DNA from 4 places in the Halomonas sp. MS1 genome. Region 1 is predicted to be linked to each of the others. Evidence: predicted binding sites of a transcription regulator. Region 1 holds the regulator's gene; each other region holds the start of a gene.
The links. The regulator PhoB, encoded in region 1, activates phosphate uptake and scavenging genes when phosphate is short. The targets are predictions, from matches to a motif close to TGTCATANNNNTGTCANA.
Positions count from the first base shown of each region.

Region 1 (7,984 bases):
GACTGTGATCGCTGATAATGGCATCAATTATCCCCGATGTGCCTGCGGTATGGATATCGAGCTGAATGCCCGCATAGCGTTGGGTAAATTCATGCAGAGGGGACGCCACTAGGTCACTGACAAATCCTTCACCGACGGTGAGCGATATCTTGCCGGTTTCCATGCGTTGGTAGGATTCAAGTGAGGCAATAAAGCCTTCATCAAGAGCGCCGCGTCGTTCGCAATACTCAAGCAGCATTTCGCCTACCGGGGTAGGCGAAATGCCGTCGCGATGACGCTCCATCAGGGTTGCCCCCAAGGCTTCTTCCAGCAAGGTAATTTGCCGGCTTACCGCCGAGGGTGCAATGTCCAAGCGCGCCGCTGCGCGGCGCACTGAGCCAGACTCAAGGGTAACGCGAAAGTAAACCAATCGCTGATGAGGAATATCCACTGGTAGCTGCTATGCCTCTGCACTGGCTCTGTATAAATCGTTACCCTAAGGGTCCCCAAGCCTCGTAGTTTTCTCTAAACCGATAATAACGCTATAGGTACTTAAGTAGTTTCTGCAGCTTATTCATATCGGCAGAGTCGCCCACTAGGCGGACTTCACCGGCTACCATGCCATCTAGAAATGCCTGTTGCGTCGGCTTTTTAAGGATTTTCAACGCGGCATCCTGATCGCGAAAACGAAGCTCAAGGTCTAGGTCAACGGGTAGCCCTTTGCCGGTATCAATGCCTTTCGGCGCCATTCGATAATACCGGGCAATGCTGAGGTCTTCCGTGGCAACGCCCCAGTCCAGACCGCGCATTCGCTCAAGTTGTTCACGAAAGCGCGGCTTGCGTCGCAGGGCTCTTTTAAGCAGTAAGCTCAGTAGCCACAGCGTCAGCTTGAGTTTCATTAGGAAACGGCGTCCTTAAGCGCTTTGCCCGGCTTGAACGCAACATTTTTGCTGGCGGGAATCTGTAACGGCGCGCCAGTTTGCGGGTTTTTGCCAGTACGTGCGGCACGCTGGCGTACGGTAAACGTTCCAAAACCAATCAGAGCAACATCTTCGCCTTTGGCAACGCTGTTAGTGATTTCGTCCAAGATAACGTTCAGGACTTGGCCCGCTTTGTCTTTGGATAGATCAGCGTTTTCAGCAATTGCGGCTGCGAGTTCAGGTTTGCGCATAAAGGTATCTCCCTATGTGGAAATCAAGCGTAAGTTCATCTGTGTTGTTAGAAGCACTGCCCAGCTGGTTAACTTTTTTAGCCTAGTCGCTAAGGCGGCGAAAATCAGCCTAGCAGCGCAGGTGCTACTCTGGAAAGCTCCACTTTCCTTCTCACGCAGCTGCCTGTCAACGCAAATCCAATCAAACGACCGTCTTTATTTTCAGCAACGGCTGTCATGTCACCGCCTTCTCCCTCAATTTTCCACCGTGCTGGCGTGGTTGCTGGAGGGTAGGCAACCACGGGAAGTAATGGTGTTTTCACAATGACGGGCCACGCCCCAAAGCTGACGCTGGTTGGTTTTCCGGCGAGTGTTGTCGCTAGCGCTTTTACGCTTGCCTGCAGCGGTTGAACATACATAGCGTTAACTCCCTCAACGCAAGCCGCATCGCCCAACGCAAATATGTTCGGTTGAGAGGTGCGTAGCTGGCGATCAACCACAATACCGCGATGGCTAACCGCCAGCCCGGCTGCTTCAGCAAGTTGAGTGCGCGGAGCTAAGCCCGTGGCGAGTAATACGATGTCGGCAGCATAGACGTCGCCATTATCAAGATGGAGTGATAGGGCATTATCTACGTTAAGGGCGAGCGTTTTCAGGTTATGCCCTAAAGCAAGTTGGATGCCAGCGTCTTGGAAAGCATCCGCCAGCGCTTGGCCGAGTGGCTCGGGCAGTAGGCGTTGCAGCGGGGTGCTTTCTGGCGCAATGAGGGTGACTTGGTGGCCGCCAGCATGGAGATCATTGGCGAACTCGCAGCCCACCAGCCCGGTACCGACAACCGCAACACGTTTAGTAGTCGCTGCGCTTAATGCGGCATAAAAGCGGCGATACTCGTCTAAGTCGTTGATGGTAAAGCATCGTTTGGCGACACTCTCGGGCACGCTGAACGGCGTATGGGGCGCTGCCCCAGTGGCTAGCACTAGATCGTCGTAGTGGAGCTGTTGGCCATTACTGAGTTCTACGCATTGGTTATCCACATGCAGGTGTGCGACCTGGGTGTGGGTAATTAACTCAGCATTCAGTTCTTCTGCGACGCCGCTGGCGTCACGTTGGGCGAGTTGGTCTGGCGTTAAGCGTTTCGCAAAGCCTGTAGAAAGCAGCGGTTTACTGTAATCATCGCCACTGTCGGCACTGATAAGGGTAATGGTACGTGTATCGCCATGTCGGCGTAGGGCGCGGGCAAGGCCAATCCCCGCCATACCGGTGCCAATAATAATCAGTGCCGAATGGGTATATCGCGATATCTCGTGTGAGGGCATGCAGTCACCAAAAGTCGGCGGAACAAAAGCCTGTGAGGTCACCATGTTACACTAGCTTTCTGTGTATTGACCGCCTTGGAGACTTTGGTGATCGCCCCTACTGTTCGGCAAGCTTCCCTTCCTCATCGACTATTTCCTCACTGGCTCCCTGTTGCTGCGGCTCGTCCTGCAATGAGCGCTGCGTGGTGGCAGTGGGTGGCATCGACGGACTCCTTAACGACGCGGTTAACCGTCGCAGGCGGCACAAACGCGTTTCGGGTGCAATTGTTACGTCAAACGATTGGCTTACCTCTACGGGATGAAGCGCTAGCGCTGGGAATTGAACCGCGCCGCTATGCATGGCTGAGAGAAGTCGCGTTGTGTGTCGGCGATAAGCCCTGGGTAGTCGCACGCTCGGTAGCGCCACTCAGTCAATTACAAGGTAAGGGGTTAGAAGGGCTTGGCGAGCGTTCATTAGGCAGTTGGCTGTTTCAACAACCTGACTTGGTGCGCGGGCCACTCTACGCCACTCGCCATCAGCCACGCTTTGTCGCGGAACACTCTGCGTCGCTTTTAGACAGCGTATGGGGGCGGCGCTCAGTGTTTCAGCACGGTGGGCTGTCGCTGTTAGTGCAGGAATACTTTTTATCGACCATGGCAGATGATCTTGCCCTGTCTTCGCGCTAGGCTATCGCCAGCGTTTTCTTTTTGAGAGGTAAGCATGGACCGTTCTCTGTTGAGGCCAACGGGATGGGCTCGGGTGGCTGATTTTTTACATTTAACGCGATTGGATCGCCCGATTGGTACTTGGCTATTGATGTGGCCCACCTTATGGGCATTGTGGATAGCAGCAGAGGGTGTGCCTGGACGGAATGTTCTGCTGATCTTTATTGCTGGCGTTTATGTGATGCGCGCCGCGGGCTGTGTGGTTAATGATTACGCTGATCGTCATTTCGATGGCCATGTAAAGCGTACTAAACATCGTCCGCTAGCCACTGGTCGTATCAGTGAAACCGAGGCGCAGCTGCTGTTTATCGCGCTGGTAGCCACTGCTTTCATTTTAGTGCTATTGACCAATTGGTTTACGGTGCTGTTGTCGATAGGTGGTGTTGTATTAGCGTTCATTTACCCGTTTATGAAGCGCTACACCCATTTACCTCAGGTGGTGTTAGGGGCTGCGTTCTCTTGGGCGATTCCCATGGCATTCGGTGCGGTATTGGGTCATGTACCGTTTGAAGCATGGCTACTGTTTAGCGCTAACGTGCTGTGGACCGTTGCCTACGATACTCAATACGCCATGGTCGACCGCGACGATGACCTAAAAATTGGCATCAAATCTACCGCGGTGCTGTTTGGTAGCGCTGATCGTCTGATCATTGGTGTGTTGCAAGTGGCGGCACTTGGACTACTTGCCTGGGTAGGATGGCGTGTTGGTTTAGGTGGCTTTTTCTGGCTTGGGCTAGCCGCTATGGCCGCTACGTTTGTCCATCAACAACGCTTAATCGCTGGCCGTGAGCGCGACCGCTGCTTCCAGGCATTTCTTAATAATCATTGGTCAGGCTTGTTAATTTTTGCAGGTATTGCACTAAGTTGGTGGCCAATAACTGGCTAAATATCCTCTATGTCATAAAATTGTCATCGAGTCATGGTGTTATCGTCACTGACATGTCTTTGAACTGTTTTTTTAAACTATTTTTTAAATTAGTTTTCATTGAACACCGTGAGGCCCTGGAATGACCGCCAAGACCGTTTTGATTGTCGATGATGAGGCGCCTATTCGCGAGATGATCGCAGTGGCGCTGGAAATGGCTGACTATCGCGTGCTTGAAGCGGATAACGCCCAGGATGCCCACGCGATGATGGTTGACCACCAGCCAGATCTGCTTTTGCTGGATTGGATGATGCCGGGCACCAGTGGTATTGAGCTTGCAAGGCGCTTAAAGCGTGAAGAAGCCACTGCCGAAGTGCCTATCATTATGCTGACCGCTAAAGGCGAAGAAGATAACAAGATTCAAGGGCTTGAGGCTGGGGCGGATGACTATATCACCAAGCCTTTCTCTCCCCGCGAACTGGTGGCGCGCTTAAAAGCAGTATTGCGACGTACTACCCCCCGTGGTGTCGAAGATCCTATTGAAATTAATGGCTTGCTATTAGACCCAGTGAGCCACCGTGTGAGTGCTTACGGTAAGGCGTTAGAAATGGGGCCGACGGAGTACCGTCTGCTGCAGTTTTTCATGACGCACCAAGAGCGCGCCTATACACGTAGCCAACTGCTCGATCAAGTGTGGGGCGGTAACGTATACGTTGAAGAGCGGACGGTAGATGTTCACATCCGACGTCTACGTAAGGCCCTAGGAGAAGCTCACCAGAGTCTCATTCAAACGGTGAGAGGCACTGGGTACCGTTTTTCCGCGCGGGTGTAACGGTGCGCCTGTGGAGCCGAGAACTATGGCGAATTGCGTGGCTGGCCGCTTTGGGCGCTTGTCTGGGGTGGTTGCTGGGTATGCCAGGTCTTGGCGTTGCTGCAGGTCTTGCCGTTTGTCTGGTGTATCAACTGCGCCAACTGCGTGCGCTCTTTAAGTGGTTAACGCTTCACCCTCATGATGAACCCCCTGCTGCGAGCGGCATGTGGGGCGAGCTTTTTGATCGCTTGTATCGCTACCAAAAGAGCCAACGGATTACTCAGAATCGCTTACGTGCCACCCTTGCACGTATTCAGGAATCATCCGAAGCGATGCGTGACAGTGTCGTTATGCTAGATCGGCATGGCGACCTGGAGTGGTGGAACAGTGCCGCGACGGAAATGCTGGGCTTGCAAACAGCCCACGACCGTGGCCAGCACATTACCAATCTGCTTCGTGACCCGCGATTTATCAGCTACTTTAATGCACGTAAATACGGTGAGCCGCTGACCTTAACGTCGCCCATCGATGAACGGCATATCCTTCAATATCAAATTACTCTCTATGGTGATGATGAGCGCTTGGTAATGGCGCGAGATATTACCCGCTTGCATCGTTTAGAGCAGATGCGGCGTGACTTTGTCGCCAATGTTTCCCATGAACTACGCACACCGCTAACGGTACTGACGGGTTATTTAGAAACCTACAGCGACTTGAAAGAGCAACTTCCACCACGTTTGGGCCGAGGTATTGCTCAGATGGAAGAGCAGACGAAGCGTATGCAAAACTTAGTCAATGATCTGCTACTGCTCTCTCGGTTAGAAATTGATCAAGGTGGCGAGGATCATCATGCGTTGGCGTTAGGGCCAATGCTCGACACCATTCGCCGCGATGCGCTAGCGCTCTCTAACCAACAGCACAGTGTTCAAGTCGCGCTTGAAAGCGATGCCCGTCTGATCGGCAGCGAGCAGGAACTGCATAGCGCTATTTCAAACCTAGTGTTTAACGCTGTGCGGTATACGCCAGAGGGTAGTCAGATAACACTTCGCTGGAAAACCCTGCCGAATGGCAGTGCTTGTATTGAAGTTGACGACGATGGTGAGGGAATTGACCCTGTGCATATTCCACGCTTAACCGAGCGTTTCTATCGCGTTGATAAAGGGCGTAGTACTGCAACGGGTGGTACCGGGCTTGGTCTGGCGATTGTAAAGCATGTGCTACTAAGACATGACGCATTGTTACAAATTGAATCTCGCCCTGGCGAAGGGGCCCTCTTTCGCTGTGTTTTTCCGTCATCACGTGTTGTCAAAAGCGAGCCCGCCTCGCGCAATGCTGTTTAAGTACAAGTGATGTATAGGTGTGTCATGCTTGTCATACAAGTATGGTCACATAATACTCATGTGCCATTTCTAACCACTTTCCCTGCTTGATCTGCAAACGCTTTAAGCGCCCTTCCTATTATCTTTTATTTGCTAAGTGTTTGTTTTATCGGTTTTTTTATATAGTTTTTGATTTTTTGGCACATCGTCTGCAAGTGTCTTGGTACTTGGTAAGAGAGAAAACCATAGGAATTGGTAAGCCGAAAGACCGTCTTTCTTACTATTTAAGCAGTACCTGAACAGCGATCTAGGAGACGGAACATGATGTCCAAGGAACTACTCAAGAAAGCTGGTATTTTAAGTGTAGCGTTCGGTTTAGTTGCTAGCCCTGCAGCATTCGCTCAAGAGCCAGCAGACCCCGCGAACAATATTTCCCCTGATGAGCAGCCTGTTGAGACTCAATCCGAAAGTACAACAGATTCAAGTAATTATGATAGCCAAGAGTTGACTCATGACGAAGGCGATAACGCCAGCGACATGGAACCTAGTTCAACGAGCCAGGACGATTCAGAGTCTGGCTATGACAGCACAGATGAGTTGCCTGAAGAAAATAGCGGAATGTAACATTAACTTTGGTTACTTATCTTTTCAAAAGGTACTATAACTCTTACGCTTACGGATGAGCTATTCAGAGGCATGGATGTCAAATTGCATGGATGCTCCTAGATTCAAGGATTGAATCTTTCGACGGTCAACACGCTAGTCAGGGTTAATTCCAAGGTTGGAGCCCCTCAAACGGATAGGAAGCTAGTGTTACGTATCGCGATACTAAGAGTGCTCAAGACCCCACTTCGGTGGGGTCTAATTTTTTGTGTATAGTATAATCATTGTTACGTTGCCCACTGTTTCTTGGTGTTAAAAATGCAATTATTCAGATGACACGTTTTGCGATTGGCAAAAGAAGGTACCTTGTATCATTGCATTGTCGGTTGCTCCATATAGCAAGGAGTTTTTATTTATGTTGTTGAAATCATTTGTTAAAAGCACTGTGGTTGTAGGCTTATCGTTGGGGCTTATCGCAAGTCCAATAGCGTTTGCACACTCCTCCATAGAGCTGAATCAAGGACGTGCTGAGAACCAAGAAATTATTCAACCTCAATCTCGTAACACATCGGGCCCTGCGACCTATTCAGCTAAAGATTTGATCAATGATAATGAGAATACTCTGATATATGCTCCTTCAAGCCGTGCCAGTGACGCTGATGATGACTCTAAAGAGCGAGCAGGTTATCGCGCTGAAGAACTCAACCGTGAAGAAGGTAGCAGTACACGCTGGTAAAGAGGGCGATGGTTAAACGTGTGTGACAAATAAGTTTTATAGCAAAAACCCCGCTTCGGCGGGGTTTTTGTGGTTAAGACGGTGATCGATTGATCCTGTTAATGCTGGTGATGGCGGTCAGCGGCGGTGCTTCCTTCTTGGGCGCTTTGAACCCAAACTTCTATTTCAATAGCGTCTTGCTGGGCAAATTCGAGCGTGATGGGAAACCGGTCACCTTCTGCCAATGGCTGATGTAATCCCATTAGCATTAAGTGATAGCCGCCACCTGGGCGCATTGTTAGCGTTTCATCTTTAGCGATTTCGATAGCACTGACGTGGCGCATTTTCATCATATCGCCTTCCATCTGCATATCATGTAGCTCAACACTTTCGCTCACAGGTGTCTGTGCGCTGACCAGTGTGACGGACTCTGTATGAGCCGTAATATCCAGATAAGCGGCACCATTTGTCACACCGGGGGGCGTTGGCGTGGCAAAAGGATGAGCGATCCTTAGCTGGTC
Region 1 covers NZ_CP098926.1:1,498,357-1,506,340, reverse strand. The annotation lists gene NF683_RS06735 (LysR family transcriptional regulator) at 1-430, opposite strand, end outside; gene NF683_RS06730 (hypothetical protein) at 522-878, opposite strand; gene NF683_RS06725 (HU family DNA-binding protein) at 878-1,150, opposite strand; gene NF683_RS06720 (NAD(P)/FAD-dependent oxidoreductase) at 1,255-2,445, opposite strand; gene NF683_RS06715 (chorismate--pyruvate lyase family protein) at 2,533-3,111, shown strand; gene ubiA (4-hydroxybenzoate octaprenyltransferase) at 3,146-4,036, shown strand; gene phoB (phosphate regulon transcriptional regulator PhoB) at 4,158-4,847, shown strand; gene phoR (phosphate regulon sensor histidine kinase PhoR) at 4,850-6,166, shown strand; gene NF683_RS06695 (hypothetical protein) at 6,467-6,769, shown strand; gene NF683_RS06690 (hypothetical protein) at 7,164-7,484, shown strand; gene NF683_RS06685 (copper chaperone PCu(A)C) at 7,583-7,984, opposite strand, start outside.

Region 2 (7,984 bases), 490 kb from region 1:
GGCAGCACTGAAAACCCGCCTCCGGCAGCGGTCAAAGCCACTAAACTCACCGTTGAATTGGCTGCTAACCTTGCGTTCATTTGCACATTGACCAAGGTTTCTTGTTGCTTAAACGCCCACGTTAAAGGCGCTTTTAATGGCGTGAAGGCAATCCAGTCGTGTGCTTCCAGGGCTTTCGGGTGCGCTGGCACGCCGTGGCGTTTTAGGTAGCTGGGAGCAGCCACTACATACTGTTGAAATGTGCCTAACCGACGGGCACGCAGAGTGGAATCTTTTAACCAGCCTAAACGAAACGCTAAATCGATTCCCTCTTGCAACATATCGCTGACTTGGTCGCCGCTACGCAGTTCGATATGCAACGCTGGGTGCAAACGGCTGAATACTACCACCACTTCGCTCAGCACCCCGGAGGAGTAATCTTCTGGAGCCGTTATACGCAGTTCACCATGTAGCTGCTGAGTATCACTCACGGTGCTCTCAAGCGCGCCCTGTAAATTTGCTAATAGAGGATGGCATTGATGGTAGAGCGCTTCCCCAGCTTGGGTAAGTTGCACCCGCCGCGTTGTGCGATGAAACAGCGTCGCACCAAGGCGGGTCTCCAACTGCCGGATTTGCAGGCTTACCCGAGTTTTTGTGCAGCCTAGTCGCTCAGCCGCCTTAGTAAAGCTGCCAGCTTCAACCAGGGCGATAAAAATCGGTAAAGCGTTTAAATCGAACTCGTTGGCGATGGTCATATAGCACTCTATTGTTATGAAATTGATAACAGTAAATTATTCTAACCGCTATTTTTAAAATCAATAAAGCGCCCGACAATGCACACATCATCCACATAAGGAGCTTGACCATGAAAATTGCATTGATTGGCGCCAGCGGGTTTATTGGCACCGCCCTATTAACAGAAGCACTGTCCCGCGGCCATCATGTGACGGCACTAGTCACACGCCCTGAACGGGTAGCGCCGCAGGAAAATCTCATTATCATTAAAAGCGATGTATTAAATACCGATGCATTAGCCGAACAACTACGCGGTGTCGACGCCGTGATCAGTGCATTCAGCGGCCATGCACAGGATGACGTTTACGGTTATTACATCAAAGGCTTTAATTCGATTTTGGCGGCCACGCAACAAGCCTCAGTGCCTCAATTACTGATAGTGGGTGGCGCGGCCACGCTAGAAATAGCACCGGGAAAACGGCTATTGGATACGCCGGAGTTCCCCGCCGAGTATCGTGCTACTGCTGAAGGGGCGCAAACAGCTCTTGAAACCTTACGCGCACAAACGGCCCAAGCGTGGACGTTTCTCTCGCCTGCCGCGGAAATTTTCCCCGGCGAGCGCTCGGGCAACTTCCGGCTTGGCGGCGATACGCTACTGACTGATAGCGAAGGCAACAGCCGTATTTCAGTGCAGGATTACGCCATCGCCATGATCGATGAGTTGGAAAATCCACAACATACGAATCAGCGCTTCTGCGTCGCGTATTGAGCAGCTAGGAACTCTTTCTCGACCCGACACAGTGTCGGGTCGACTGTCAGGGCTACACCGGTCAAAGATATGTAACGAACTTCCTTATGAACTCACCCCTCCCGTAGTACCTCTACCACTCGTTCAGCCAATACCTCACTGGCATCACTACTGCCCGCACGCTTGACAAGAAATACCTGATAATCTCCCAACGGCGGTAGAGCATCGTTGTTTAGCCGTTTGAGCGGTGGGCGAATCAAACTTTTCGGAAAAGCCGTCACAGCCAGATCAGCCAGCATAGCCGCTTCCTGGCCAGCACAATGGTCACAGGAGTAAGCGATCCGGTAATTAACCCCAGCATGGTCAAGGGCGTTTAGCGCGATCCTCCGCCACGCACATCCCTGTTGAGCCAAGGTCACCGGCAGTGGTGTTCGTTCCACGGCAACGCCATCCTCACGGCCCGTCCACACTAACGGTTCGCTATGCACCACATCACCGCGCGCCGCCTGACCAGGCTCTCCGCCCATCACCAGCGCCAAGTCGAGTTCTCCCTCATCCAGCCTAGCGAGCAGGTCTTTGCTGCGTCCAACGACGACATCGACCTGCACGGCCGGATGCGAGCGAGCAAACTGAGCAAGCACATTGGGTAAAATACGCCCAACGACGTCGTCAGTTATACCCAGCCCGACGCGCCCTTCAATGGTGGGAGCTAAAAACTGAGTAACGGCTTCCGCATTGAGCTTAAGCAGCCGTCGACCATAGCCCAGGAGAACTTCCCCCTCGGTAGTCAGGCGCACATAGCGCGCCTCACGCACAAATAGCGTTTGGCCAAGCGTTTCTTCTAGCCGTTTGATCTGCATGCTCAGTGCAGATGGGGTGCGAAATAGCTGCTGGGCGGCGCGGGTGAAGCTGCCACTCTCCGCAATCGTCACAAAGGTGCGTAGCACCTCGCTATCCAGTAACGGCAAGGCAGCTCGGCTGGGAGCTATGGTCGATAGTTGATTCATCACGCCCACCTTTCAGAAAAACTTAACGATCAGTGTAGATCTTTTCGTTTGATTGATCCAAGACGAAGCACCAAGCTGTTCTCAAGAGGTCGCGACCCTCTCACTTATTGACCCCAAACCATACCTGTCCAGTCGGTGCCCAGACACCGCTGCCTGCACAGTCGTTGTGAAAAAAGAGGTGCGCGATGAAGTGTGAATGTTCAGCCCAACATGCCCAAAATGCATGGGTAAAAGCCAGCCAATTAGCGCCGCCCCCAAAGCCACCACAAGTAGATTTTTACATGCCTGCCATGCCGTCAATGAGGCTAATTCGCGCGCTAGATATGGGCTGGTGGCGTTTCCGGCGGCGCTGTCTTTTCCGCCGCCATATACTGCCGCTATTGGCCTACGATGATCAGGTGCTGCTAGATATTGGCCATTGCCGCGAAGATATTCTCTGGGCCAACAAGCTCCCATTGAAGATCGACGCCATCCACGCGTTAGAAGCCCGGCAGAAAAAGCAGTAAGCCCAAAAGGCTCAGGATCAAAAAAAGCTCCGAACCTTTCACAGGTTCGAAGCTTTTAATGGAAGCTCTCAATAGCGTTTTAAGCACCCAAAATTGTGACTAGGGCTCAACAGCTATTTTCACACCCCTATCGGCCCACCATCGCGCTTCTGAATAACAACGGTAGATGCCCGAGGGCGTACCTGACCGCTGGCCTCAGCGGTGGCATCTTGGGTCAGTGCACTACCATCCGCGGGCCAGTTGCCGGGGTGCTGAATATTAATAAACAGCGCCGTTTTGTCCGGCGTCGCAAAAATGCCGGTCACTTCACAACCGTTCGGCCCTACGGCGAAGCGTTTCAGTTGCTGCTGGTTGCTGTTGTTAATCACCGGGCCGGTACCCTGAATCTCGTCCAGGCTGTTAGGCACCACGGCTAATAGCTGGTCGTTGGTGTACTCGGTAATGCCTTCGTAACCATTATCGGTCTGTATCCAGAGAATGCCCTGACCATCATCACGCTGGTCAAACCACAGACCATCGGGGCTGGCAAACTGGTTCATTTCAGTCAGGCCGGAATGATTGCCTTCATCATTAGTGGCGGCACCAAACACAAACACTTCCCAACGGAAGGCATTCGGCAGACGGCTTTCACGCCAGCGGATTATGTGACCGGCTTCGTTATTAGCGCGTGGATTAACAGCGTTGGCCGGGGCTGTCTCATAGCCTACCCCTAGCTGAGCAATGTCATCGCCTTGATTGGTGAAAGTAGCCGCTGCGGCTTCTTCGCTACGCTTCGAATTATTGGTCAGCGTTAGATACACCTCGCCAGAGGAAGGATCCACGGTTGCCCACTCTGGGCGGTCCATTGGTGTCGCTCCCATTAGATCCGCTGCATCACAGGTGTTAATAATCACCCCAGCTAAATCATCCTCTGCCAAGCCCAAAGCCGTTGCCAACGAACGGCCGTCGCGTGTTAGCGCGCTAGGTGTTAGCGGCAACCACTCACCGCTGCCATCAGCGTTGAAGCGAGCCACATAGAGGGTGCCGTTATCCAGATATTTACTACCAATAGCGAGGCGGTCATACGCTTCACCCGGACGATTGGCATCGGCGGGATCCCAGGCAGCGTCAGAAACATACTTATAGACGTACTCGTTGCGGGAATCGTGGCCAGAGTAGTACACCACGGGTTGCCCTGCTTCCAGCTTACCTAGCCAGCACCCTTCATGACGGAAACGACCAAGTGCCGTGCGTTTTACCGCGTGAGCATCACTATAGGGATCGACTTCAACTTGGTAGCCAAAGGTGCGCGCTTCGTTGCGGTAATCATCTTCAGCACGCTCGCCCCGTGGCGTGATATTGAAACGCGCAAACTCATCGTTTTCTTCAGAGGCATCACCCGCAGAGGTATCCCAACCATAGCGGCTTTTATCGGTAGGAATACCAATCCGCGCGTCGTCCTGGAAGAGTTGGCCGTGATTAATGAACACATTGGGCCAGTTCTCTTCGCAAGCGATATAAGTACCCCAGGGCGTTAACCCATTACCACAGTTGTTATTGGTGCCACGGGTTTGCGTACCCGCTGGGGAGAAACGCGTTTTCACATAGTCACTGCCTGCCACTGGGCCAGCCATTTCCATCACCGTCGCGCTGGTAAGACGGCGGTTATAGCGGGAGCCGGGCACATGCGACCAGTGTCCGTTAGCGTCTTTCTCAACTTCCACAATAGTGACACCGTGAGCGTTGATTTCAGTACGCGACTCTTCGGCGGGGCGCTTGCCTTCAGCATCAGTGGGGCCACCTTGAGGTGCCCACAGCGCTGCTTGATCGATATATTCGTTGTTGAGCACCAGCACAAAGCGCCGTGAGGCGTTATCGGCATCCAGAGCAAAACCAGCCATTCCATCGTGGTTCATACCCACGCTAGCGGCTTGGCGCTCGGCAGTCATTGACTGGTCGGACTGCCAGCTGTCACCAGTGTTCAACGGCGTGCCCCACGGCACCAGCACTTGGGCAACATAGCCTTCAGGCACTACGACAGCATCCGTTAGCGATCCTTGAACCGCCTCAAACGCCAGCGTCAACGGCGTTTTTTGCGCCCCGTTTGAAGCCAGTGCTTGGGCGGCACCGCCAAAGCCAAGCATTGAAGCAGCGGCCAAACCTAAGCCGCCCCGCATTACCGCGCGTCGCGAAACATGCTGCGCTAACACATCCGCAAACGGCTGGTTGCTGCTCTGATTTAACAGGCGATGGTCTTCAATTTCCTTGCTCATAACAACGGTCCTCTCGTCACGGTTAACACGCGCTAGTTTTATGTTAAGAGGACACTAATCAATTTAAATGACAGGGTAATGACGAGAACTCTACTGTTAGGTGAACGTTCATTAGCAAGCTATTCCCCACCTTTAAAAACTGTTGGTTAAGCATCTGCACGGTGGTTAGGTAAGGTTGGGAGTGATGGTTGTGAGAGGTAGTCAAATCTGCTAAATTAATGCTAATAGTTATCATTACCACAGGAAACAATCTCTCATGCAGCCCAGAAAAAAAGACGCTCCGCCAGAAGGCTCGCCTAGCGCATCTCGCGAAGTGACAAGTCAGGCGCTGCTTGATCAAGACGGTCAGTTGGTTATTCATCATGAACAGCGACGCTATGTGCTGCGACGCACGAAAAGCGGCAAGCTGATCTTAACGGCGTAAGCCTTTTAAAATAATCACTTACCTACTACTAACCCTTTTAGCCAGCCAGGTAGCCCATCGCACCCAGCCAGCAACATTATCCATCACTTTCTGCTGGAACTGTCTGGCCCATGAAACCAACTCACACGTTAGGCTTTTGCCTTATCCTACTCCCTCTTCTGCCTGCCAACGCCAATGACTCGGGCTTAGACCCCCTCACAGTCACAGGTACCCGAGCACCGACGGATCTGTCCCGCGCACCGCTGATTATCGACATCATCGACCGCCAAGACGCAACGCTTGCCACCGCGAGCCGCGTTGAAGACGTGCTGAGCCGCCAGCCTGGCCTGCATGTGGCTGGCCAAGGACGCCGTAACGGCCAAACGCTGAGTATGCGTGGCTTCGGCAGAAATGGTGTACTGGTGCGCCTGGACGGTGTTCGCCAGGATATTTCCACTGGCCATGTGGGCAACTTCTTCCTCGACCCAGCGCTGATTCAAGAAGTGCAGATTGCCCGTGGCTCGCTTTCCAGCCTGTACGGTAGCAATGCCATGGGCGGCGTTGTTAGCTTTACCAGTGTCGAGGCCAGCGATCTATTAGCCCCAGGTGAAGATAGCGGTGCACGTCTCTCCCTAGGCGGAGCAACAGCGAACGACGAGCTACGCGGCAGCCTGACGGCGTTTGGCCGCCGCGCCACGGCTAACGGGCAAGTGGATGGGCTATTTTCTGTGGGCCGTAGCGAGTCCGGCGATATTCGTCGCGCGGGCGGTGATGAAGCAGTAGAAGATGCCAGCCTCAATAGCCTGCTTTTGAAAGGCGGCTGGGAACCAAGCGACGACCAACGGGTGTTTATTAGCTGGCAGCACTATGATGAGCGCGCCACCCAACCCGCTAATCCGCAGCAGCTATCAACCAGCGCTAGCAACCCATTACGCGACCGTGATGTTGAGAGTAATAACGTACAACTTGGCCACCGCTGGCAACCGAGTGGTGCCACTGAAATCACCTCACAGCTTACCTTTAGCCAACAGGATATCGACGAGCCACAGGCTAGCCGTACCCTTGAGCGGATCGGCCTGCAGAGCGATGGCTATCACAGCATCGACCATGGCTGGCTTTCACAAACGCTGGTGTTTGGCGCAGAGCTGGAGCAGGCTCGCCAACGGCCTGACGGTGAAGCGAATGGTTTCCCTCACGCTGATATCGATACCCAGTCAGCCTATCTTGACACCACGCTTACTGCGGGCCGCTATTTAGCTGAGGGCGGTGCGGGGCAGCTTGACGTCGGCATTGGCGCGCGCTATGACCGCTATGACGCCAGCGGTCAAAACGATGCCGACAGCGTGCACGACCAAGTGTCGCCGCGCTTCCGTCTTGCCTGGCGACCCGACGACTCCTTGATGCTGTTCTCCGGCTACGCCGAAGCCTTCCGCGCCCCCAGTCTTTCCGAGCTTTACGCTAATGAGCGCCACTTTGCCGGTTTCTGCGCCGGGCCCACCTTCTGCACGCCGGATAACTACTGGATTCCCAACCCGAACCTGTCGCCTGAAACCAGCCGCACCTGGGAAAGCGGTGTGGTATGGCACCAAGGCGACTGGCAGGCGCGCGCCAGCTACTTCGACACTCGTGCAGACGACTTCATTGACACTCAGGTCGATATCATGGCGGGCACAACTCAGGCCGTAAACGTGCAGCGTGCTCAGCTATGGGGCTATGACGCCCGACTTACTTGGCAACCTAGCGCATTCCCGCTGCTAACTAGCTTTGTAGGTCTTTCAGAGGTATCCGGCAAAGATCGCGACAGCGGTGAGGCTCTGGGTAGCCAAACACCTCTGGAAATGACGCTGGGCAGTGATGTTGCGCTTTATAACGGCGCTGTACGGGTCGGCTGGCAGGGCCGCTTTGCTCAGGCGTTCGACAAACAGGGCGACGATGAACGCCTGCCAGGCTATGGGCTGCACGATATCCACCTTGCTTGGCAAATCACCCCCGCTATTGATACCGCGCTGCGCCTCGCCAACCTCGGCGACAAAGTGTGGTATCGGCCCGATGGCAGTCTGGGCGACGGACGTAGCCTGTTCGCCACCCTCAACTGGCAGTGGTAACTCCTTGCAATGTTAAGCCTAGAGGTGACGTATGATTGAGTCCCAGCAGATCGCAATTCTTGAAGCCTTTGACGCAGCACGAGCAGCACAGCCTCGCCTGCCAGCGATTGATATTGCCGAGCGCTTATCAATCAGTGAAGGCGAACTTCAGGCCGCGCGCTTAGGCCGTGACGTATGGACGCTGCCCCTCGCGCCGAAAGACCTTGCGGCGCGCCTCCCCCTGTTAGGCCGAGTCAAAGCGCTCACCCG
Region 2 covers NZ_CP098926.1:1,005,072-1,013,055, forward strand. The annotation lists gene NF683_RS04595 (LysR family transcriptional regulator) at 1-734, opposite strand, end outside; gene NF683_RS04600 (NAD(P)-dependent oxidoreductase) at 845-1,483, shown strand; gene NF683_RS04605 (LysR substrate-binding domain-containing protein) at 1,576-2,469, opposite strand; gene NF683_RS04610 (hypothetical protein) at 2,655-2,975, shown strand; gene NF683_RS04615 (PhoX family protein) at 3,095-5,227, opposite strand; gene hemP (hemin uptake protein HemP) at 5,484-5,651, shown strand; gene NF683_RS04625 (TonB-dependent receptor domain-containing protein) at 5,762-7,735, shown strand; gene NF683_RS04630 (ChuX/HutX family heme-like substrate-binding protein) at 7,767-7,984, shown strand, end outside.
Region 2: a site for PhoB is predicted at 5,294-5,311, ahead of NF683_RS04615 (PhoX family protein). Genes of this name have one in related genera too.

Region 3 (7,984 bases), 460 kb from region 1:
CGTCGCCGTGATCATCGTCACATGCAACGTCTTGCCTATACAGACAGCACAACAGGATTGCCTAATCGTGCGCGCTTTATGGAGCTATTGGCCAGTATGGGAAAAGAGGCATCTAGTCAGGGTGACTCTCTTTCGCTGCTGCTGCTGGATATCCGGCGCTTTAAAGAGGTGAATGATTTACATGGCCACGAGGTAGGAGATCAGTTACTCGCAACCGTGGCCGAGCGCTTACGGCAAGCTAGCCTATCTAAAAGCGCTGTCGCACGACTTTCCAGTGATGAATTTACCGTACTGTTGCCCAGCATTGAGGATGTTCGCCTTCAAGAAGTGGTGTTTCAGTTATGCGAACTTATCAAACTCCCTATCCAGCTGGGGCATCGTATTTTTAACCTCGATGTCAGTATCGGGATTGCTAGCTATCCAAGCGATGTAGCGGAGGCCGGTGAGCTGTTTAACGCAGCCAGTATCGCACTCCATCACGCAAAACGCCGTGATAATAGCGTATGCCCCTATACACAAGTGATGCGTCAGACGCTGGAGCGCCGCCAATGGATGACCGAGCGCCTGCATCAAGCCATTACTGAACGGCGCTTACAGCTTTATTTTCAACCGCAGTTCAGTCTTACGAACAAAACATTGACGGGGGCTGAAGCGCTGTGCCGCTGGTTTGACCCTGAGTGGGGATGGGTAAGCCCTGGCGAGTTTATTGCTTTGGCGGAAGAGCGTGGCTTGATCTGCATGCTGGGAGACTGGGTGCTAGAAGAAGCGGCACGTCAGTTAAGTGTTTGGCAGGCCGGTAATACGCCACTGCCAGGTAGGCTCTCAATCAATATTTCAGCGCAACAATTTGCCGACCCTCAGCTAACCGCACATGTGGCTAAGCTAACCGCCTGTGTACCTCCAGGCACCATTGCGCTTGAACTGACTGAAAGTGATTTTATGCGTGATCCCGATCAGGCGGTCACAATTACTCAGGCAATGCGTCAGGCTGGCTACGCGCTGTTTATTGATGACTTCGGTACAGGCTACTCATCGCTCTCGTATTTACGGCGCTTTGCTGCGGACGCGTTAAAAATAGACATTTCGTTTGTGCGTGACATGCTCGATAACCACCATGATCGGGCGATTGTGCAAACCATTATCGCTATGGCTGACACGCTTGATATGAAAACCCTTGCAGAAGGCGTTGAAAGCCCTGCCCAGGCCGATTTGCTCGCACAAATGGGCTGCAGCGAAGCTCAGGGGTACTGGTTTGGTCGTCCGCTACCCGCCGATGAGTTTGCCTCAATGTGGTTAACCCCTTAAGCCATTTTATTGACAGGTAGGGCGAGCAATTTCCATTCTCATCAATGGCGTCATCGTCCTGTCATCATCGTTGGCATACCCTACGCGCCGCCGAACTCGCGAAAAAAGGAGTGCCACATGCGCCTCGCTCTGTTTGATCTTGATGACACCCTCCTGGATGGAGACTGCAGCGACCGCTGGAATTTATGGATGATTGAGCAGGGGTGGATCAGTGATGCCGAGACCTTTATAGCCCGTGCCGAACAGATGCAGCTGGCTTATCACGCCGGTAAGTTAAAGCTAGAGGAGTACTTGGCAATGACCTTGGCGCCATTGCGGGGCCGCCGAGTAATCGATGTACAAAAAGAAGTTGAGCGCTTTGTCGCTACCCATTTGCAGCCCCGTATTTTTGATCAAGCCTGGCGCTGCCTGGACGCGCACCGTCAGTCAGGCGATATCCTTGTCCTTATTTCTGCGTCATCGCATCACCTGGTCGCGCCGATTGCGACGATGTTAGGGATTGAGCATGTGCTGGCGGTAGAGCTTAGTGTCGAACAAGCGGCAAGTGGGGCAAGCTACACCGGCCATAGCAAAGGCGTGCTTTCTTACCGTGGGGGGAAAGTAGTGCGTTTTCAGCAGTGGTTAACCGAGCAAAAAATTGCCCCTAGCCATACAACGTTCTACTCAGATTCCCGCAACGATATCCCGCTGCTGCAGTATGTCGACTGCCCAGTGGCGGTTAACCCTGACCCCGTGCTGGCAGAGGTGGCTAGTGTAGAAGGGTGGCAGCGCTTAGACTGGCGGATGGCAGCGTCGACAGACGCTTCATCGGCCAACGATCTATCAGGAAAATCGGCGCATGCCTGATGCCTACTATTTACAGTTAACGGAACAGCTTCGTTATTTAATTACCCAGCATGCCACGCAGTGGGAAGGCAGGTTGCCCGCTGAGCGAGCGTTGGCGGAGCGCTTCTCTACGACCCGCGTTACGTTACGCCAAGCCTTAGCGCAACTGGAGGGGGAAGGGCTCATCCACCGCAGCAATCGGCGTGGTTGGTTCATTTCACCCGCCCGGCTGGTGTATGACCCTACCCGGGACGCAGGCTTTAATGACTATGTGGGCGCTCAGGGGCGGCAACCACGCACGGCGGTTCTAAAGCTGGAAACCCGCTCACACCTGGCGGCAGCCCGTGCCTTGGGGCTGCCCGATGACCAGCCGTTTCACCATATTCGCCGTCGCCGCTACGTGGATGATCGCGCTGTGCTGGTGGAGTCGCTTTGGGTGGTGCCAGAGCGTGCGCCAGAATTGCTAGACATCTACAGCGGACAATCACTCTGGGGGTTGTTAAGAGGGCGGTGGGGGCATCACTTGGCCAATCGCTCAATACGCATGGTGTCTGAAGCGCTGTCGCCATTAGATGCAGAAGAATTACTCGTTGCCCCAGGTGCGGCCGGGCTAAACATTTGCCGCGCCATTTTTGATGATCAACAGCGTCCTATCGAATATGACGAAGAGCACTGGTTACACGATTCGTTATGCATCCGTGTTGAGCTGTCGGGTCAGCAGTAGCCTGATTGCAGAGACAAGGACGCTCACGAGATCCCATCCATACGCGTACATAACAACTTAAAAAATCAGTCAAACAAGCGTCATCGCACTGTCATCTAACGACGGCAAACTTCTGGTCTATACCAAAACGCTGGGAGCCTACCATGTCGAAACTTCGCCGTTTGTTCCAACCTACTCAGATTGCAACTGCTCTGCTTGCAACGACTGCCGTTGCCTTCACTTCGATGGCTAGCGCCACTGAGCTAACGGTGTACACCGCCGTTGAGTCAGATGACCTGCAAAAATACGCCGAACGCTTCAATGCCGCTCACCCCGATATCACCATTAACTGGGTGCGAGATTCTACGGGCGTGATTACTGCGCGCTTGCTGGCGGAAAAAGATAATCCCCAGGCAGACGTCATCTGGGGCTTAGCCGCCACCAGTCTGCTGGTGCTTGAAGAAGAGGACATGCTGGAGCGCTATGCGCCCGCAGGCGTTGAAAACCTTGATCAAAAATTTATTGATGCTGCTTACCGTAACGGTGAAGACCCTGCGTGGGTAGGCATGGACGCCTGGGTCGCGGCCATTTGCTACAACACTATTGAAGGCGAGCGTCAGGGCGTGCCGATGCCGACCTCCTGGGAAGACCTGACCCAGCCTGAGTTTGAAGGGCATGTGATTATGCCTAACCCCAACTCCTCGGGTACCGGTTATCTGGATGTAGCCAGCTGGATGCAGCTATGGGGCGAAGAGCAGGGCTGGGACTATATGGACCGCCTGCATAACAATATTTCCCGTTACACCCACTCCGGCTCTGCTCCTTGCAGCCTGGCGGCCACCGGTGAAGCAGCAGTCGGTGTGTCGTTTGCCTTCCGTGGTGCACGGTTAAAATCCCAAGGCGCACCGATTGAAGTGATCTTCCCGGAAGAGGGGCTTGGCTGGGATATGGAAGCTGCCGCCATCGTTGCGGGAACCGCCAAACAGGAAGCTGCACAAACGCTGATGGATTGGGCCGTTTCCCGCGAGGCTAACGAACTCTATAACGAAGGCTACGCCGTGGTGGCCTATCCCGGTGTGGCACAGCCGATTGAAAACTATCCCACTGACATTGCCGATCGCATGATTGATGCCGACTTCCAGTGGGCCGCGGTTAACCGCGAACGCGTGCTGGCAGAGTGGCAGCGCCGCTACGACGGTAAAACCGAACAGTAAGCACGAACAGCTGCCCCGGCCAAGGCCGGGGCTTGGAGATGTTATGCAGACCACACTGACATCGCCGCTGACGGCTCACTCGGCGGCGAAAACACTCTCACCCTCTGCGCACCTAAGCATAGATGGTGTCACCAAGCGCTTCGGTAGCTTTACCGCGCTGGACAACATTGCGCTACAGATTCAGGAAGGCGAGTTTGTATGCTTTTTAGGGCCTTCTGGCTGTGGCAAAACAACCCTGTTGCGCACTATTGCAGGCCTAGCTCAGCAAACAGCAGGTAGCTTAATTCAGCGCGGCAAGGATATTTCCACGCTGCCCCCGCAGGCGCGGGATTTTGGCATCGTGTTCCAATCTTATGCGCTGTTTCCCAATCTGACGGTGTTCGACAACGTTGCCTACGGGTTACGCAACCGTCGCAGTGATCGAGCGACGATTGCTGCCCGCGTGGCGGAGTTACTTGCGCTGGTTGATCTTAGTGGCAGCGAACATAAATATCCTGCCGCGCTTTCTGGTGGGCAACAGCAGCGGGTTGCGTTGGCGCGGGCGCTGGCTACTGAGCCCGGCCTGTTGCTACTTGATGAACCGCTCTCAGCGCTGGATGCGAGGGTGCGCGGCCATTTGCGACATCAGATCAAAGCGCTACAGGCGCGCCTTGGCGTGACCACCATTATGGTGACCCACGATCAAGAAGAAGCACTCACCATGGCTGATCGTATCGTAGTGATGAACCACGGGGTGATCGAACAAGTAGGTACGCCTGCCGAGATCTATCACCAGCCCGCCAGCGCTTTTGTGGCGTCATTTATCGGCACCATGAACTTTTTAGAGGTGACCGCACAGGCGAATAACCACGCGTTGCTAGGCACTATTTCCTGCCCTTGTTTGCCGCACGCCTACCCGCAAGACCAAGCAGCTCAACTGGCCATTCGCCCCGAAGCAGTCGCGCTTAGTGCCAGCACCAGCGGGCTGAGCGGTGATGTCATGGGCATTGAGTTTTTAGGTGCGTTTCAGCGGGTATCGCTGCGTCTTAACAATACCGAGCAATGGTTGCTAGCTGATGTTCCCAGCCGTGATAGCGTCACACTAGGATTACGGCTAGGGCAAACCTTGGGTATCCATTTGCCTGCTGATGCTGCCCGCTTATATCCGGCAGGGAGCAACCAGTCATGAGGGCGAGTATATTTTCAGCGCCTGCAGCAACGCCTTCGCTGGAAGCATTGATACGCCTGATCGTGCTGCTAGCGGCTGTGGCGCTGTTAGTGTTCGGCCTGCTGTTTCCGCTATTTGCAATGTTGGTGAAAAGCCTGCAAGACCGCAGCGGCGACTTTATTGGGCTGGCGAACTTTGTGCAGTATTTTCAAACGCCAGCACTGGTCAATTCGATCGCCAATTCATTGCGCGTAGCGTTCACTACGACGGTGGTCGTCGCAGGGCTCGCCTTTTTATGCGCCTACGGCATTACCCGTACCTGCATGCCTGGCAAACGGCTGTTTCGAATGTTGGCGATTTTGCCCATTTTGGCCCCTTCGTTGCTACCCGCCATTAGCTTGGTTTATCTGTTTGGTAACCAGGGGTTTTTGAGCGACGTGCTGGCAGGTCATTCGATTTATGGGTCGATTGGCATTGTGATGGGCATGAGTTTCTGGATTTTTCCCCATGCGCTAATGTTGCTAACCACTGCGCTGACCAATAGCGATGCACGCCTCTATGAAGCAGCAGAAGCACTGGGCACGCCGAAGTGGCGTACGTTTTTGACGATTACGCTGCCCGGGGTGCGTTACGGGCTGATTTCATGCCTGTTCGTTGTCTTTACGCTGGCCATTACCGACTTTGGTGTGCCGAAAATTATTGGCGGCCAATTCAGCGTGCTCGCCACCGATGTGTATCGCCAAGTGGTGGGGCAGCAGAACTTTCAAATGGGCGCGGTGGTTAGCGTTATTCTACTGATGCCTGCAGTGCTATCGTTCATCGTCGACCGCTGGATACAGAAACGCCAAGTGGCTCAGCTCTCGGCTCGGGCAGTACCCTGGCAACCAACGCCTAGCCCGCTGCGAGACTGGACGTTTGCGCTGCTGTGTTATTCGGTCGCGGGCATTATTCTACTGGTCATTGGTACCGCAGTGTATGCGTCGCTCATACAGTTTTGGCCCTATAACCTGTCGTTCACGCTGCAGCATTACACCTTTCAGGGCTTAGCCGGCGGTGGCTGGGGGGCGTGGTTTAACTCTCTCAAACTGGCCTTTAGCGTCGCGTTAGTGGGGACACTGGTGATTTTCTTCAATGCGTGGCTGATTGAAAAGAGCGAAGGCTATCGCCCGCTGCGCCAAGGCCTGCATTTTATGGCCATGCTACCCATGGCGGTGCCGGGTATGGTGCTGGGTCTGGCTTATATCTTCTTTTTCAACCAGGCAGGTAACCCCCTTAACTGGCTTTACGGCACCATGGCGATTCTGGTGCTCAACACGCTAGTGCACTTCTATACGGTGTGTCACCTCACCTCTGTCACTGCGCTGAAACAGCTCGATCCGGAGTTTGAAGCCGTGGGGGCCTCGTTAAAAGTACCGTTCTGGACCACGTTTAGCCGCGTGACATTACCGGTATCGCTGCCTGCCGTGCTGGATATTTCTGTCTACCTGTTCGTCAATGCGATGACGACAGTGTCTGCGGTAGTGTTCCTCTATAACAGCGATACGCGGCTTGCTTCAGTGGCGGTGCTGCATCTGGACGAGGCGGGCTATTTTGCTAGCGCCGCGGCCATGGCTGTGCTGATTTTCCTGACCTCGCTGGTGGTTAAACTGCTCCACACGGCGCTTACCCACGTTCTCTTAAACAACGCTCAGCGTTGGCGTCAGGCGGGCTAAACAGCCCGCTACGCCAGCGGCTAATATGTGCTTATAATCTGGTATAGACCAAAATGATGAGTCATTCACAAGTGCCTTACCTCTTAACCCCAGGGCCACTAACCACCTCCCAGGCGACCAAAGCAGCCATGTTGCGGGACTGGGGCTCCTGGGATGACGACTTTAATCGCGTCACTGCCGATGTGCGTGCGCAACTGCTTGCCATGGCCGAGGCGGCAAGCGACGCCTATGCCTGCGTGCCGATGCAAGGCAGCGGCACGTTCGCCGTTGAAAGTGCGCTGGCCTGCGCAACCGACCCCAACGGCAAGGTGTTGGTGTTAATGAACGGCGCTTACGGCAAGCGGGCTGCTCAACTGCTCGATATGATGGGTCGCCGTTATGTGACGCTGGACAAAGGTGACTACTTACCACCGCAACCCGACGAAGTGGCGGCACTGCTACAGCAAGATGCTGACATTACCGCAGTGTTCCTAGTTCACTGCGAAACCAGCTCCGGCATTTTGAACCCGCTGGAAGCCATCGCTGAGGTGGTGCGTGATCATGGGAAAACGCTGATCGTTGACGCCATGAGCTCGTTTGGAGGCGTACCGATTAGCCTGGCAAAAACGCCTATTGATGTGCTGATTTCATCGGCCAATAAGTGCATCGAAGGCGTACCGGGCTTTGGTTTTGTGATCATTCGCCAGACGCTACTTGCTGCTGGTAAGGGGCGTGCCCACTCGCTGAGCCTGGATTTACACGCCCAGTGGGACTACATGGAACGCACTGGCCAGTGGCGCTTTACTCCGCCCACGCATACGGTGGTGGCCTTTCAAGCGGCGCTTGCCCAGCACCGGGAAGAGGGCGGCGTGACGGGGCGCTGCGCACGTTATACCCATAACCGCGAAGTGCTGGTAAAAGGCATGCGGGCGTTAGGCTTCAGCACGCTTTTAGAAGATGAGTGGCTATCGCCGATCATCACCACCTTTTTGAGCCCTACTGACCCCGCGTTTGAATTTAAGGCGTTCTACGCAGCGCTGAAGGCGCGTGGCTTTTTGATCTACCCGGGCAAGTTAACTGACGTCGACAGTTTTCGCAT
Region 3 covers NZ_CP098926.1:1,037,857-1,045,840, reverse strand. The annotation lists gene NF683_RS04770 (bifunctional diguanylate cyclase/phosphodiesterase) at 1-1,305, shown strand, start outside; gene NF683_RS04765 (HAD family hydrolase) at 1,423-2,151, shown strand; gene NF683_RS04760 (UTRA domain-containing protein) at 2,144-2,854, shown strand; gene NF683_RS04755 (putative 2-aminoethylphosphonate ABC transporter substrate-binding protein) at 2,998-4,047, shown strand; gene NF683_RS04750 (putative 2-aminoethylphosphonate ABC transporter ATP-binding protein) at 4,091-5,215, shown strand; gene NF683_RS04745 (putative 2-aminoethylphosphonate ABC transporter permease subunit) at 5,212-6,906, shown strand; gene NF683_RS04740 (2-aminoethylphosphonate--pyruvate transaminase) at 6,960-7,984, shown strand, end outside.
Region 3: a site for PhoB is predicted at 2,933-2,950, ahead of NF683_RS04755 (putative 2-aminoethylphosphonate ABC transporter substrate-binding protein). Genes of this name have one in related genera too.

Region 4 (7,984 bases), 1.5 Mb from region 1:
TTGCGGCGCAGCCGAGGTGGTACCTGTTTATCAGGTTACTAACCTATCGCGTACATTGGCTAAGCTAAAAGATGCCGGTGTATGGATTACCGGTACTGCTGGTGAAGCTGAGGCTAGCCTGTTTGAGATTGATATGACTGGCCCGACTGCATTAGTGATGGGCGCTGAAGGGAAGGGCATGCGCCGGTTAACCAGGGAAGCCTGCGATAACTTGGCAAAGCTGCCTATGGCCGGACAGGTGTCCAGCCTAAACGTATCGGTCGCGACAGGAATTTGTTTGTTTGAAGCTGTTCGGCAGAGGCAGCTTGCAAGTTAAGCACTAGCCCACTAGAATGCTTGCGCCCGTTTAACTTTAAGCGGGCGCTCGTATTGGTTAACAGTTAATACGAAAAACAGTTCTGCTTGATGCCCAAAATGACACCGTTCGCGGTGAATGATGGGCATTTCAGTTAACTCCTTGCTTCCCTGTCGTCATTGATACAGCTGTGTCAATACACACCGGAAGCTGTCAAACCGCAAGGAGATTCCATGCGTCATTATGAAATCGTGTTTATGGTCCACCCGGATCAGAGCGAGCAAGTGCCGGCTATGGTCGAGCGCTACACCAGCATTGTTACCGAAAACGGTGGCACTGTGCATCGCTTGGAAGATTGGGGCCGTCGTCACCTGGCTTACCCGATCAACAAGATCCACAAAGCCCACTACGTGCTGATGAACGTTGAGTGCACCGGCGAGACTCTCGAAGAAATCGAGAACATCTTCCGTTTCAACGACGCCATCATCCGCAGCTTGGTTGTTCGCTGCAAAGAAGCGATCACCGAAGCTTCTCCGATGATGAAGCCGGCAGAAGAAAAGCGTCCGCGTCGCGAAGACAAACCGCGCGCAGAAGAAGCTGAAGAAGAAACTGCCTAATTTCATCCACCGCACGTTTTAAGGAGCTAGTCCATGGCACGTTTTTTCCGTCGCCGTAAGTTTTGCCGCTTCACTGCTGAAGGCGTCAAGCAGATCGACTACAAAGATCTCGATACGCTGAAGGCTTACATCACCGAAACCGGCAAGATCGTTCCGAGCCGTATCACCGGCACCAAAGCACGCTATCAGCGTCAGTTGGCGACTGCTATCAAGCGTTCGCGTTACCTGGCACTGCTGCCCTACTCCGATAGCCATCAGTAAGCGTTTAACGTGATGCTGGCACTGGCGAGATGGCTCATGCGGAGCACGCCCTATGCCATTGGCGGGGCGGCGTTAGCGACGCTAGTGCCTTGGCTGTTCTGGTTAGGGGCAGCCATCGCCGCGCTAGTTACCTTACGCAAAGGTTTTGCACCTGCGCTGCCGGTAATTATCGCTGCTGCACTACCTGCGGGGTTCTGGTGGTCTCAAGGTGACGTCATTCCACTTGCTAGCGTGCTGCTAGTAACGCTGATGGCAGTCATCCTGCGTGAGAGGATGCGTTGGAGTGAAGCGTTAATCGTTGGCGCATTGGCGGCAGCGGTTATGGTTCAACTCGGCATTTTTATACCGCCAGGTGGAACAGAGTTGATGCTGGAGCAACTGCGAGCAAGCTCTACCGAGATTGATCGCATGCTGACAGAGTTTGCTAACCAAGGTATTGATGCACCGACGCTTGCCGCTATGGTGATCGGTGGTGTAACAGGCTTGGTGGTATTGTTGGCCGCTATTGCGTGTTTGGCTTTGGCGCGAAGCTGGCAAGCTGGGCTTTATAACCCAGGCGGTTTCCGCGAAGAGTTTCACGCACTGCGCCTATCGCCCAAAGAGCTGGCTGTTTTAGTCGTGCTTGGTGTGGGGGGTATGGTGTTGGGAGCGCACGCTCTGGCAATGCTTGGTTGGATTCCACTGCTGGTAGCTGGCATTGCGCTAGTGCATGGGTTTATTGGAATAAAGGGGATGAACGGGCTGTGGCTGGTGGCATTTTATGTGCTGCTGATCACGACCTGGCCCACGATTCTCATTGTGCTGCTGTTGGGGCTGATTGATACATTCGCGAACGTTCGCGCACGCCTTGCCCGCAGCAACTGACAAGAGGTTTACGAGATGGAAGTCATTCTGCTCGACAACATTGGTAAGCTGGGCGGCCTGGGTGACAAAGTCACTGTAAAGCCCGGTTATGGTCGTAACTATTTGGTTCCTTACGGCCTAGCCGTGCCGGCAACCAAAGATAACGTTGAAGCATTCAAAGCCCAGCGTGCTGAGCTTGAAGCCCAAGCCGCTGAGCGTAAAGCAGAAGCTGAAGCGCGTGCTGAGCAGCTTAACGACATCGAATTGTCGTTGGTTTCTAAAGCAGGCGATGAAGGCAAACTGTTCGGTTCTATCGGTCCTCGTGACTTGGCCGACGCTATTTCCTCTGCTGGCATCGAAGTTGCCAAGAGCGAAGTACGTATGCCGCAAGGTCCGATTCGCCAAACTGGCGAATACGACATCGCTCTACACCTGCATGCAGAAGTAGATGCTGTTGTTCGCGTGGTTGTTGTCGCAGAGTAAACGCTCTCGCCAACGCTGACGCCTCAAAGGGCGCGGGTCTTCCCGCGCCCTTTGTCTTTTTAATCTAAACCGTCCTAAGCGCGGTCAAAAACGTTTGAGGTGTGGGTCGAATTTTTTTGAACGTCGCTTGGCGTAGATAGGTCGCTTATGGTGGGTTTGAGATTGTCCCGCTAAGATAGTCATCGTAATTGGCTACGCTTTATGATTAAGGAGCTCACTATGCAGGACCAGCCTTCTGCTGATCAGGAAACGGCAGCGATAAAGCTGCCGCCGCACTCTCTTGAGGCGGAGCAGTCGGTGCTAGGTGGGCTAATGTTGGATAATCAGGCCTGGGACAATGTCTCGGAACGGTTGGTGGCGGATGATTTTTACCGCTATGAGCATCGCTTGGTATTCAATGTGATGATTCATTTGGCCGAATCCGGGCAGCCGCTGGACGTTATAACGCTGTCAGAGGCGTTAGAAGCGCGTGATCAGTTGGATACGGTGGGTGGTTTGGCATTCTTAGCTGAGCTGGCTCGCAATACGCCTTCTGCCAGTAATATTCGTGCTTATGCGGATATCGTTCGCGAGCGGGCAACGCTGCGTAAATTAATCCGTGCGGCCAATCAAATTGCTGACGGAGCGTTTTCGCCCCAGGGGCGGCCTGCTGATGAGTTGCTGAATGAAGCGGAGCGATTAGTCTTTCAGATTGCCGAAGAGCGGCCGAAAACGGGCGGTCCTATCGGCATGAGTGAACTGCTAACCAAAGCCGTTGATCGTATTGATGAGCTGTTCAATCTAAAGGGTGAAATGACAGGGCTCTCCTCGGGGTTTCGTGACCTCGATGAAATGACCTCAGGCTTACAGCCCTCAGATTTGGTGATTATCGCGGGCCGCCCGTCAATGGGTAAAACCACGTTTGCCATGAACTTGGTGGAGCACGCGGTTATTGCTAGCGATAAGCCGGTGATGGTGTTCTCCATGGAGATGCCTGCAGAATCTCTGATGCTACGTATGCTCTCTTCGTTGGGTCGGATTGATCAAACCCGTGTGCGTTCGGGGCAGTTGGAAGATGAAGATTGGCCGCGACTGACATCAGCGGTCAACCTGCTCAAAGACAAGCAGCTATTTATCGATGATACTGCGGCGCTTTCGCCTAATGAAATGCGCTCACGCCTGCGTAGAGTGGTGCGGGAGCACGGCAATATGGCGCTGATCATGATTGACTATCTGCAGTTAATGCAGATCCCCGGCTTTTCTGAAAACCGTACCGGTGAGATATCGGAGATATCCCGCTCGCTGAAAGGGCTAGCAAAAGAGTTTCAATGTCCTGTTGTAGCACTTTCACAGCTTAACCGTTCGTTGGAGCAGCGCCCCAATAAGCGTCCCGTCATGTCGGATCTGCGGGAATCGGGAGCGATTGAGCAGGATGCCGACGTCATTGCGTTTGTTTACCGAGATGAGGTGTATAACCCTGACAATCCTGACAACCAAGGGATTGCCGAGCTGATTATAGGTAAACAGCGTAACGGGCCTATCGGTACGGTACATATGGCCTTTATTGGTAAATACACACGCTTCGAAGACCTTGCGCCCGATAGCTATGGCGAAGCGTTCGGCGATTAACTTGAGCGTTAGGGGGGAGAACGTATAATGCTCCTCCCCGACCAAGCAGATAGACAGGAGTAGCAAATGGCAGGTGGTTTTAGACGTGGTAACCGTAAGCGTCTTCCTAAGCTGGAAGGCCGTGGGGAACTGCAGTCACTAGAGCGAGAAGGGCCATTTAAAGAGTGGTTGGGAATGCCTGACCTCTACCGTTACTTCCTGGTAGTTGAAGGGGAAAAATATAGCTACCAAACTGAAGATTCAGAGCTACCGGTAACGGTAGGCGATAAAGTAGTTTTCCGTTACAAGGAAACTAAAGGCGGTAACTGGATAGATCGCAATTCGTTAGGTAAAGCAATCGACCCCTCTGAGTATCAATAATTCGACGAATAAGTTGACGTTTTGGTCAGGAACTCTTTTGTGATGTTGCCGTCATAGGCAGTTAGTGCCAAGGTAATAAAATTGTCATGGGGTGTCGTCATGCTGTGCCCCATGATGATGAACAATCACAGGAGGGAACCATGGAACTTAAAGAACTGAAGCAATTTGTTGCGGGTCACGATAATTTTGAAATACGCGTTATCACGCATTCGGGCAGCCGCTTTTATCAACTAGAGCTTGAAGATGTAGAGGGCGAGCGGCATATGTTGACCCAGCGCGGTAAGCCAATGCTGTTTCGCTCGCTAGATGATGTTTATCTTGAGCTAAAACGTGCTGGGATTCACCGTGCTTACTTAGTGCAGCATGTACCCCAGGATGAAGTGATTGGACGCGATGCTCATTACAGTTCGCCGTTAACGTCACGTATGCCGCTAGTGTTTTAACACTACAAGCATTGCAACATCCTATGGCGTCCTCACTTGGTTGCGTGACGCTTCTCCCACCATCGCCCTAGCCGCACACGGCGACGGGCAAAAAAACGATAGCCTGCATCCATTACTCCTCGCAGGCCTGGTAAGCAAGAAAGCCATACTAGCCACCGGTAGCCCAGTACCGCATAGAGGGCCCGGCTGGCATCCATCCCGATATACCAATTTCCTTGGCTATCTTTGACATGCAGTAGCCCCATCATATCGTCAAATCTGCGCCCTATATCGGCTGCATTGAAATCACGACGCTGAATGTCCACGAGTGCGACACGTTCTTGATGGCGATGCTTTGCAAGCCAAGCGACTTCCACGCGGCAGAAAGGGCAGTGGCCATCATGATATAGCGTGACAGGTGACGTTGCGTGAAGCGTAGAGAAGCGGCTCATTGAGCACCCTTTGATAGATAGCCTTGTGTGTGGCAGGTCTGGCCATAGCCTGGACTGGTGGGTAGCGAGGCAAGAAACTGTTCAGCCTGTTGACGCATCGCGTCACGCTTTTCGTCTGTCATGCGAGAGAGTGAGCCATAGATCAGCTTCATACGCGGATTGCGGTTCAGCTGTTCAGCGTTGGTTTCCAGAAAATGCCAGTAAAGGCTGTTAAACGGACACGCCTTTGGACCTGTTACCTGTTTTGGAGAGTAGCGGCAGTGCTGGCAGTGGTCAGACATTTTGTCGATATATTTGCCTGAAGCGCAGTAAGGTTTGGAGCCCATTAAACCGCCGTCAGCGTGCAGTACCATGCCTAAGGTGTTGGGCAGCTCTACCCATTAGCAGGCATCGGCATACACCGCTAGATACCAGTCACACAGCGCTTCAGGCTTAACACCACATAGCAGGGCAAAGTTGCCGGTTACCATCAAGCGCTGAATATGGTGGGCGTAACTGTTGTCGATAGTCATTTGGATAGCGCGCTGTAAGCAGCGCATATCGGTATTGCCATCCCAGTAAAATGCCGGTAATTCACGTTTAAACCCAAGCCGGTTCTCATGCTTATAAGCTGGCATTTGTGTCCAATAAAGCCCTCGAACATACTCTCGCCAACCGAGTATTTGACGAATGAATCCTTCAACTGCATTGATAGGCGCATGACCTGTTAGATAGCGCTGCTCAGCGGCTTCACAGACTTCGTGAGGTGTTAGCAGGCCGATATTGAGCGCCGCCGACAGTCTGGAGTGAAAAAGGAACGGCTCTTTATCGCTAATCGCATCTTGGTAGCGCCCAAAGTCGGCCAACCCATGGTCAAGGAAGTGGTTTAAATCCACCAGCGCCTGTCGGCGGGTGACGGGAAGGTTGAAGTTATCCAGGGATCCCATGTGTTCGCTAAAATGCTGCTTGGCATCATTGAGCGCTTCCTGGGTCAGCGCATCTTGGCGATGGGTGGGAGGCGATGGGAAGCTGAGCGTTGCTTGAATCGGCTCACGGTTGTCGTGATCAAAGTTCCATTTTCCTCCAGCAGGTGTATCGCCCTCCATTAATAGCCCAGTTCGTTTGCGCTGCTCTCGATAGAAATACTCCAGACGAAGCTGTTTACGTCCTTTAGCCCAGTTGGCAAAGTCATCAGGTGAGCTGAAAAAGCGATCATCTTCGATCACTTTCCAGGGTAGGGTGGCTGCTTGGCGCTGCTGCATAGCATTCCAAAGTCGCCATTCACCAGGTCTTGCTACACGCACTTCATGGCAACCGTACTGAGTGGCAATACGCTCAGCTTCTGTGATGAGTGACTGGGTATTGTCAGCATCATCAATACGGCTGTAGTGAACGTTGTAGCCTTTATCGCGCAGCGCCTGCGCAAAGTGCCGCATGGCGGCCATGAATAAGCCGATTTTATGTATATGGTGAGGCACATAGCGCGCTTCTTCGGCGACCTCGCAAAGAGCGATGACTGCGTCAGTTGGCGCATTGCGCAGGGTTGCCAATGAAAGCGAAAGCTGATCACCAAGGACTAATAGTAAAGGCTTCGACATGAGTTGGCCTATAGTTATACAAATAATGTTGATAGTATAACTTTATGCCGCAGCTTTGCCGAAAAGTGTTAAGATTTTGCCAACTGTTTAAAACATCTGAGGAGTTAGCGACATGGTCGATAGCGTTGTAAAAGATCAGCCGGGCGAAGGGCGCTTGGTCCATGCGCCAAGTGACCATCCTGCCGTTCCCCCTGCAAAAGTCGGCGTGGTGTTGGCTAACTTGGGCACCCCGGACGCAACCGACTATTGGTCTATGCGGCGCTACCTTAGCGAGTTTTTGTCCGATAAGCGTGTTGTTGATTACGCTAATTGGAAGTGGCAGCCGCTTTTACAACTAATTATTTTGACCAAGCGTCCATTTTCTTCTGGTAACGCTTATAAAAGTATTTGGAACAACGAGAAGAACGAGAGCCCGTTGTTGACCACGACGCGTGCCCAAACTGAAAAAATGGCTGCACGTTTGAAAGCGCTCTACGGCGATAGCATCGAAGTTGATTTCTGTATGCGCTACGGCAATCCGTCAACGGAAAGTGTCCTTAAGCGCATGAAAGAGAAGGGCTGTGAGCGGATCGTTTTCTTCCCGCTTTATCCCCAGTACGGCTCGCCTACGACTGCGACGGCAAATGATCAGGCATTCCGTACGCTGATGAAAATGAAGTGGCAGCCCTATATTCGTACGGTGCCCGCTTATTTTGAGCATCCTGCTTATATTCAGGCGCTGGCGAATTCAGTTCAGGAAGCTTACGACGGTTTTGAAACGCGTCCGACGAAACTGGTAGCAAGCTACCACGGTGTCCCCGAACGTTATCTATTAGAAGGTGACCCCTACCATTGTCAGTGTCAGAAAACGACGCGTTTGATGCGTGAAAAACTAGGGCTGAACAAAGAGGAAGTAGATACCGCCTTTCAGTCGCAGTTTGGCCCAGAAAAGTGGGTTGGCCCGCAAACCGTCGATCATGTGGCTGAACTTGCCAAGCAAGGGCACAAGCATATTGCGATTATGTCGCCTGCCTTCTCTGCTGATTGTGTGGAAACGCTGGAAGAGATTAAAGAAGAGATCCACGAT
Region 4 covers NZ_CP098926.1:30,049-38,032, reverse strand. The annotation lists gene rlmB (23S rRNA (guanosine(2251)-2'-O)-methyltransferase RlmB) at 1-316, shown strand, start outside; gene rpsF (30S ribosomal protein S6) at 529-912, shown strand; gene rpsR (30S ribosomal protein S18) at 946-1,173, shown strand; gene NF683_RS00185 (hypothetical protein) at 1,186-2,037, shown strand; gene rplI (50S ribosomal protein L9) at 2,053-2,499, shown strand; gene dnaB (replicative DNA helicase) at 2,719-4,107, shown strand; gene NF683_RS00170 (hypothetical protein) at 4,174-4,467, shown strand; gene NF683_RS00165 (DUF6482 family protein) at 4,608-4,910, shown strand; gene NF683_RS00160 (thiol-disulfide oxidoreductase DCC family protein) at 4,943-5,341, opposite strand; partial or broken gene NF683_RS00155 (cryptochrome/photolyase family protein) at 5,338-6,918, opposite strand; gene hemH (ferrochelatase) at 7,031-7,984, shown strand, end outside.
Region 4: a site for PhoB is predicted at 4,539-4,556, ahead of NF683_RS00165 (DUF6482 family protein). Genes of this name have one in related genera too.